Regions from separate parts of the Photobacterium kishitanii genome, predicted to be linked through region 1. Evidence: predicted binding sites of a transcription regulator. Region 1 holds the regulator's gene; each other region holds the start of a gene.
What was found. Region 1 encodes PurR, which represses purine synthesis genes. Its sites were predicted from a motif close to TNANGNAAACGTTTNCNTNA; they were not measured.
Positions count from the first base shown of each region.

Region 2: the regulator PurR is predicted to act here: its motif matches at 942-961, upstream of PPBDW_RS19770 (NCS2 family permease).
Region 3: the regulator PurR is predicted to act here: its motif matches at 794-813, upstream of pyrD (quinone-dependent dihydroorotate dehydrogenase).
Region 4: the regulator PurR is predicted to act here: its motif matches at 763-782, upstream of PPBDW_RS06115 (NupC/NupG family nucleoside CNT transporter).

Region 1 is NZ_LN794352.1:1,422,816-1,425,031, forward strand. It holds gene purR (HTH-type transcriptional repressor PurR) at 286-1,290, opposite strand; gene PPBDW_RS06795 (heme ABC transporter ATP-binding protein) at 1,677-2,216, opposite strand, start outside.
Region 2 is NZ_LN794353.1:1,003,910-1,006,125, reverse strand. It holds gene PPBDW_RS19770 (NCS2 family permease) at 1-877, opposite strand, end outside; gene PPBDW_RS19765 (L-cysteine desulfidase family protein) at 1,375-2,216, shown strand, end outside.
Region 3 is NZ_LN794352.1:1,699,824-1,702,039, forward strand. It holds gene PPBDW_RS08045 (NAD-glutamate dehydrogenase) at 1-703, shown strand, start outside; gene pyrD (quinone-dependent dihydroorotate dehydrogenase) at 980-1,990, shown strand; gene PPBDW_RS08055 (cell division protein ZapC domain-containing protein) at 2,179-2,216, shown strand, end outside.
Region 4 is NZ_LN794352.1:1,278,713-1,280,928, forward strand. It holds gene PPBDW_RS06110 (LysR family transcriptional regulator) at 1-742, shown strand, start outside; gene PPBDW_RS06115 (NupC/NupG family nucleoside CNT transporter) at 1,000-2,216, shown strand, end outside.

The DNA of each region.
Region 1 (2,216 bases):
TAACTACTTTAAATCATCCATGCATTCCTCTATAAATAAAATAATCAGTATCGAAAGTTTATTTATAGCCTGTAAGTCTTTTGCTTACTATTATATGTATTTACACGAATCATTATATTCGATCTTTGAACAAGGTAAGTTTGAATATTAACGAAAGCTGGTGAATATGTGACATTGCTCGTATTTTTTGGTTGGAATGGTCGTTTTAAAAGCGGTGAGAATAGTAGTTATTATATAGAGTGAAAAAGCCAATATAAATATTGGCTTGATCAATAATTGACGGTATTAGCGTAAATCTTTTACAGATTTTCGTTCGACGATAGCCGGCGCCATTTCAAAAATTTGACGTTCGTGATCTTTATCTTTCATGCGCTCCATTAAAATCTTAATAGCTGTTTTGCCTAAACGACGTTTTGGTTGATGGATAGTCGTTAGTGGTGGCGCAAAGTAAGGTGCTAGATCAATGTTGTCATAACCGATGATTGAAATATCACCAGGTACACGTAATCCTGCTTGTTCAAACGTACTAATAAGTGCCATTGCCATAATGTCATTAAAGCAAAAAATAGCCGTTGGGCGTTCAGTCATTGCAATATATTTCTCAGCGGCTTTTACTGCTGAATCACACTCAAAGTCACCTTCAAGGATCCAGTCTTCGTTAACCGCTAAGTTTGCTTCTGCCATTGCTTTATTAAAGCCTTTTAGGCGCTCACGACAAGTAGACTTGTCATTGTGGCCAGATAAGCAACCAATGAGAGTATGACCATGATCGATAAAGTATTTGGTCGCTATATAGCCACCTTGTTCTGCATTATCTTGAATTTTATCGGTATGTGGACTCTCTGGGCCCCAATCCATAATCACCATTGGTAAGTCTTTTTGGCGCTCAAGAAGATCCAATAATTTTTGGTCAAGATCAGAACACATCACTAATAAGCCATCGACACGTTTTTCTGCAAGCATGCGTAAGTAATCGCGTTGCTTAGAAAGATTCCCTTCGGTATTACATAAAATTAGGGTGTAGCCTTCACGATAGCAATACTCTTCAACACCATGTACAACTTCAGCAAAAAAAGGGTTGGTCGACTTTGTTACTAGCATGCCAATAGTACGGGTGGTATTACATTTTAGACTACGCGCAACAGCACTTGGTGCATAGTTAAGGTCTTCAACTGCCGCAAGTACTTTTTTCTGTGTTGCTTCTGCTACAAAGCGCGTTTTATTGATCACGTGTGAAACTGTTGTGGTTGAAACCCCAGCCATACGTGCAACATCTTTAATGGTTGCCATATTTATTCTTCTAATAATGAGCGCTAGAGGCGTTTCTAGCTAATAGTGTGGTATCAAATTGAGTAATCACTGAGATTAATAAAATCCATCTTACTTATGTAAAGCATCTCGTTAATTATTCAATTTGACACCGATTCAGTGCCTATTACAGACTTTAATTGTATTCAACGCCAAAATCCGCATTTATTTTGCGGCTTTATAATTATTGCATATTTTTCAAGTGTAATCGCTTGCGTTCACATTTTACTGAGTGTTGAGCGTAGTGCAACGATTCTATTGTTTTGGATTAAATTATTTGATGCTATCAACAAAAAAACGTAAATTTCAGCAAATTTATCGTCGTGTTACTGAAATTTACTTGATGGATTCATTAATGATGCTGTTTTTTAACACGATGATAATAGGTAAGGGTAACCATGAATAGGGTGGGAGTGAACGGAAACTTGCCAGCCATAGACGGCATTAATCACTGCTGGATCTAATGCTTGCCATGGTGAACCATCCGCTTGAATTTTCCCGTGTTGAATAATTACCATTCTTTGAGCGTACTGCGCCGCTAAATTGAGATCATGTAATACTACGATCACCGCAGCACCTTGTGCAGCCATTGCCTGTGCGGCTTGCAGCGTTTTATGTTGATGGGCTAAATCCAGTGCTGAGGTTGGTTCATCTAACATTAAGATACACTTGTTATTAGCTTGGCTTAGTTGCGTTAATACTCGCGCGAAATGGATCCGCTGTTTTTCTCCGCCGGATAAGGTTGGATATAAGCGTTGAGAGAGATGAATAACATCAGTGTTGTGCATAGTTTGGGTGGTTATATGATCTATTTCCTGACGTGATAAGCAAAGAGGCATGGTGCCAAGCTCGACCACTTCTTTACATGTAAAAGCAAAAGAGAGTGAGCTATGTTGCGGTAATATACC
Region 2 (2,216 bases), on a different contig from region 1:
CGCGTTCAGTTAATAAGTTAGCTTGGCCAGCAACAGCTCGAATCGTACCAGTTGCATCAAAAATAGCCGTCATCACTAACGCTAATACTGTCGGTAAGATCACCGGGTTAAGCGCGCCCATAATATCAAGAGAACCTAATAATGAACCGTCACCACCGAATGTCGGTAATGCAAATAAACCATGATATTTCACATTAGGATCAAAAATTAACCCAAAGACTGAAATAGCGATAATCACTAATAAAATACCACCCGGTACGCGACGTTTCTCAAGTCCAATAATGGTCGCTAAACCGACTAACGACATAATCACAGGCAATGATACGAAATCACCAAACGCAACAGGTAAGCCTGGCTGTGGATTTTTGATAACCAAACCAACGCCGTTTGCGGCAATCAATAATAAAAAGAGACCAATACCAATACCAGTACCATGAGCAATACCCGTTGGCATGTTTCTCATGATCCAACCGCGAATACCGGTAACCGTAATAAAAGTAAACACGACCCCCATCAAGAACACCGCACCTAATGCAACGGGAATACTTACCCCTTGACCAAGTACTAAACTAAATGCAGTAAAAGCCGTTAATGATATTGCACACCCAATAGCCATAGGTAAACGAGCCCATAGCCCCATCAACAGTGAACCAAATGCCGCCACTAAACAGGTCGCGATAAAGACTGCACTTTGATCAAATCCTGCCGTACCCAACATACTTGGTACAACAATTACCGAATATACCATTGCTAAAAAGGTGGTTAATCCGGCAATAATTTCCTGTTTAACGCTGCTACCGCGCTCAGTGATTTGAAAATAACGGTCTAAACCACGTGTTGATTCACTTGGAGTATTATGTGTACTGTCAACAGACATGATGGCTTCCTATAATTGTCTGGTTTCAATCCGCTATCATTGGTCGTTAATCCTCATCGCCAACCAACGCAAACGTTTACTTTTTTAAAGAAAATAAAAGGCTGAAGTTATTGCTCCTCAACCTTTAGATAATCTTTCAAATAACAATGATACCTAGAAAGTGCCTATCCCTGCCACCATAAACTGATATTTCAGTCCCTATCGTAACAATTTTTTCATCATCACCATAAAAATTAACCACCGCTAACGTAAAAAATAAACCCATAAAAACTGTGATCAATATAACAATAACACTACCCACTATAGTTATAGTAGAAAATATTGCTAATTAACCTTGCTGTAAGTAATAAATATACGATTTTTTTCTTTACGACTAAATGTATACTCGCAATCAATAAATAACATGCACCGCTGACTAATTATTTACCTCGTAAATATGAAATTTTTCTTTTAGCCGTAATTTTTGACTCTTTGATATAGAGTATTAGGTGATTGCAATGAAACACACACTTTGGCCAGCATTTATTGATGTTGTAAAACGCGATGTTGTTCCAGCTCTGGGTTGTACCGAACCTGTATCCGTTGCATTAGCCGCAGCAATTGCTGTCAATAAGCTCAATATAAACCATCAAGACATTACGGCTATTAATGTCCTTGTTTCTGCTAATCTAATGAAAAATGGTATGGGTGTTACTGTTCCAGGCACAGGTATGGTAGGATTAGAAATAGCAGCCGCTGCAGGTGCGGTTGCAGGTGATAGCAGCGCGCAGTTGGAAGTGCTCAAAAATCTAACTACTGACAATGTCGCTATCGCAAAAACAATGCTGGATAAAAAAATAGTGACGGTTAATGTTGCCAATGTTAGTAATATTCTTTACTCCAAAGTCACCATCTTTAGTACCAACCATTCAGCAGCAGTGACAATTGCAGATAGCCATACTCATGTATTAGCAATTGAAGAAGATGGCATCACAACTTATATTGCTGAGCCTCAAAATACCTCCCATGCAACTAAAAAAACCATCAAGAGTAATCCTTTTATTGATGCGTGTGCACAAGACATTTTTGATTTTGCTACCCAAGCACCGTTAGCTGAGATTGAATTTATTAAGCAGGCTTATCAGCTCAACAACGATCTTTCTATTGAAGGTCTCCAAGGTAATTATGGCCTTCAAGTTGGTGCTACATTCCAACGCAGTGTTGAACGCGGTTTACTTGCCGGTGGCTTATTAACTGACGTATTACTGCGCACCGCTGCCGCTTCCGATGCCCGTATGGGCGGTGCGATGAAGCCTGCGATGAGTAATTCAGGCTCTGGTAACCAAGGTATTGCAGCCAC
Region 3 (2,216 bases), 280 kb from region 1:
TAGCGCTATTCGTCGATTAGATAACCAAGTTACTACAGAGACACAATACGACATGCTGTTTCAATGTCGGCGAATGTTGCGCCGAATAACGCGATGGCTGTTACGTAATCAAGATAGAAAGTTAACGATAGAACAACAGATCAGTTTCTATACGCCTTATATTATTGATTTACGAGAAAACTTAGAAAGTTACCTTGTCACGGACGAAGTACAAGAGCATCAACAGCAAGCTCAACGTTTGATAAACGTCGGTGTACCTCAAAGTTTGGCTAATGGTATTGTGCGGCTATCAAGTTTATATTGTGCGATGGATATTGGCCAAATTGCAGATCATCAACAACAGGATGTAAGCCATATTGCTCGCGTGTATTTTATTGTTGGTGTTGATTTATCATTACACTGGTTTTTGAAACAAATTAATAATCAACCCGTAGATAATCACTGGCAAGCATTGGCACGAGCATCATTTAGGGAAGAGCTCGACTGGCAACAACGACAACTCACTATTTCAGTTATTCAAAATACAGCCTCTCAGCCAGAAGAGTGTGTACGGCAATGGATTGATCAACATCCTGTTCCGATTAAGCGTTGGGAAAGTGTATTAACGGAATTTAAAATAGGGACAGTGCATGAATTTGCTAAATTTGCCGTAGCACTAAGAGAGTTAACATTATTAAATATTCATTCTAAATCAGCTGAATAATCAGAACACGTTATTTTAAGTAAACAAAATGTACTTTATTAGTGGTTTTATGTAATCAATATGTGTTTCATTATGGGTTTTTAGCATTGGTCACGAAAACGTTTGCTTTTAATGGCAATTATTTTAAATAAGAGCTATTTATAACTCATTGTAAATATTGATATAAAATATAAGCTGCTGTTTTATTGATAATAATCAAATGAATAAGGATTGTATTTAGCGTTATAACTGTGAATAATACCACCCCGTTTATACGGGATTTTTAATGGAGTTATAATGTTATATCGCATCGCACGATCCGCTATTTTCCAGTTGGATGCAGAAAAAGCACACGACCTCGCTATTCAAAACTTTTCTCGCTTTACTGGCACTCCACTTGATATCTTCTATCGTCAACATGTACCTGAATGTCCTGTTGAAGTTATGGGCATTACTTTTAAAAATCCTGTCGGTCTAGCTGCTGGCCTTGATAAAAATGGCGAATGTATTGATGCATTTGGCGCAATGGGATTCGGTTTTGTTGAAGTCGGCACTGTAACACCACGCCCTCAGTCAGGTAATGATAAGCCACGTTTATTCCGCTTAATTCCAGCAGAAGGTATTATTAACCGTTTTGGTTTTAATAACCTTGGTGTTGATAATTTAGTAGAGAACGTAAAGAAATCAACCTATGACGGCGTTATTGGTATTAACATCGGTAAAAATAAAGACACACCAATAGAAAAGGGTGCTGAAGATTATCTAATCTGTATGGAAAAAGTCTATCAATATGCAGGTTATATCGCTGTCAATATTTCATCGCCAAATACACCGGGATTACGTTCGCTTCAATATGGTGAAGCATTGGATGATTTGCTATCACAACTAAAACAAAAACAAACCGAACTAGCCGAAAAACACGGTAAGTATGTTCCGTTAGCACTTAAGATCGCACCAGATCTTGATGATCAAGAAATCGTTCAGGTTTGTGAGTCATTAATTCGTAATAACATTGATGGCGTTATTGGTACTAATACCACGTTAGATCGTACCTTAGTTGAAGGAATGGAGCATTGTGATGAAATGGGCGGACTAAGTGGTCGTCCATTACAAAATAAAAGCACTGAAGTTATTCGTAAAATGGCAATAGCTTTAGATGGTGCATTACCGATCATTGGTGTGGGTGGTATTGATTCAGCAATGGCTGCTCGTGAGAAAATGCAAGCCGGTGCTCAATTAGTCCAAGTTTATACTGGCTTTATTTACCATGGCCCACGATTAGTAAAAGACATTGTTAATGGTCTTTAATACCTCCATATAATGTAAGTTCATCCTTAGCTATTAAACCAAATTGAATATAATGTTCAATTTGGTTTTTTTATGTCTGTGTACTAATCCCACTAAAGTAACTGATTAAAACCTTCCTCTTTTAATATGTCATTTGTGCAGTAAAATTTTGTTGATAATATCGAAATATAGTAAGTAAGGGAGGGGATATGCTAACTCCAAATAATTATTGGTATTGGCAGTTTGA
Region 4 (2,216 bases), 140 kb from region 1:
ATTAACAGAAGCGGGGCGTTTGTTTGCGAAGCATTGTGAAAAAGTGGTGGAAGAAATAAATGAAGCAGAAAGTGAATTATTGATAAATGAAGATAACTCACAAGGTCTACTGCGAGTTGGGATTGCGCAATCTTTTGCTTCTAATCATGTAGCACCTTATATCAATGAGTTTCATGCCCAATATCCATTACTCAATTTAGAATTGAGTTTGTTTGATCACCGTGTTGATTTGATTGCAGAGCAACTCGATCTTTGGATTGGATTTATGGATTCGCCTCCAGAAGGTTTTGTTGCACGTCATTTGAGTAATTGTGATTTTGTGCTGGTGGCAAGTCCTGAATATTTAGCGACTCATGGTGTACCTTATCAACCCAGTGATTTAACTGCGCATAATTGTATTATTTATTTTAGCCGTGAGCGTAAAGATAATGTATGGAGCTTTAGTCAGCAAAATGATAATCAGGATATTAAAGTCACGGGTAATTACCGCGTCGATTCTGCTGATGCAATTCGTGATGCTACGATTGCAGGCAATGGTATTGGCTATTTAGCGACGTACTTGTTAACGGATGAAATCCGCCAAGGTAAGTTGATTCGACTTATGCCAGATTGGCAGTTAACACAGCATATGCCGTTATATGCGGTTTATCCAAGACATAAATTTTTGCCTAATAAAGTGAATCTATTTATTGAATTTATTCGCCGCCATATAGAAGCGGGTAATATTTTGTGCAAATGGTAATGATGTAAAAAACAGCGATCACACGCAAACGGTTGGCTAAAAGTGAGAGGTAAGTGTTTCAAATTGTAACCCTAGGGGTTAATAGTATTCCCTATAGGAACTAATCCGATGATTTTCGTTTGCTTAGGCTAAAAATTACCCAATATCGCGTCAGTTTGTTAAATTGTTGTTGTTCGTAATAACAACTTGATCCTTGTCACACTTTTTTTTATGAATACACTCTTTCCGCAATCGTTTACTACACCATACATTGGGGAATGACTTTGCATTATCTTGTTGGCATGCTCGGTATTATTACTATTTTTGCAGTAGGTTTTTTATTTTCAGAAAACCGTTCAGCAGTTAATTGGCGCAGTGTTTTAGGCGCTTTTTGTATTCAAGTTGTGTTTGCGGCCTTTATTCTTTATGTGCCTATTGGTCGGGTAGTGCTAAATAGTGTTTCTGGTGCTGTATCTGGTGTGATTGATTATGGTCATGAAGGCACATCATTTTTGTTTGGCCAGCTAGCTCAATTTAAACTAGGCTTTATTTTTGCGGTTAATGTCTTACCTTCTATTGTTTTCTTTTCGGCATTAATCTCCGTACTCTATTATGTTGGTGTGATGAAATGGGTTATCCGTGGTATTGGTGGCTTATTACAACGCCTATTAGGTACTACGCGTACTGAATCAATGTCTGCAACGGCTAATATTTTTGTTGGTTCTGTAGAAGCACCATTAGTTGTACGTCCGTTCTTAGCAAAGATGACACGCTCAGAATTATTTGCAGTAATGGTTGGCGGATTAGCCTCTGTTGCTGGTGGTACTATGGTTGGTTATGCAGGACTTGGTGTGCAGTTGAAATATCTGATTGCTGCTAGTTTTATGTCAGCACCTGCGGGATTGATGATGGCGAAATTGATCGTGCCGCAAACCGAAGGCGTGCATAGCATGGAAGAGGAAGATGACGGTGAAGAAGATGAACCCGTTAACTTAGTCGATGCAGCTTCTCGTGGTGCATTGAGTGGCTTACAAATTGCAATGGCTGTTGGTGCAAGTTTATTGGCTGTTATTAGTTTAATTGCAATGGTAAATGGTGGTTTAGGCCATATTGGTCATTGGATTGGAATTAATGATCTTAGCCTTAATATGATTTTTGGCTACGTATTTGCTCCTGTTGCATGGTTAATTGGTGTGCCTTGGTCAGAAGCAACAACAGCGGCTAGCCTCATTGGTACTAAAATTGCTGTGAATGAATTTATAGCGTTTGCTGAACTAATGAAACCAGAAACAATAGCTAAGCTTAGTGAACACTCACAAGCGATAGTGACATTTGCATTGTGTGGTTTTGCTAATTTAACCTCTATTGCCATGTTAATGGGGGGGTTAGGTGGAATTGTACCTCAACGTCGTCCTGAAATTGCGCGTTTAGGGATGAAAGCTATTTTTGCAGCGACTTTAGCTAATTTAATGAGTGCGACATTGGCTGGTTTATT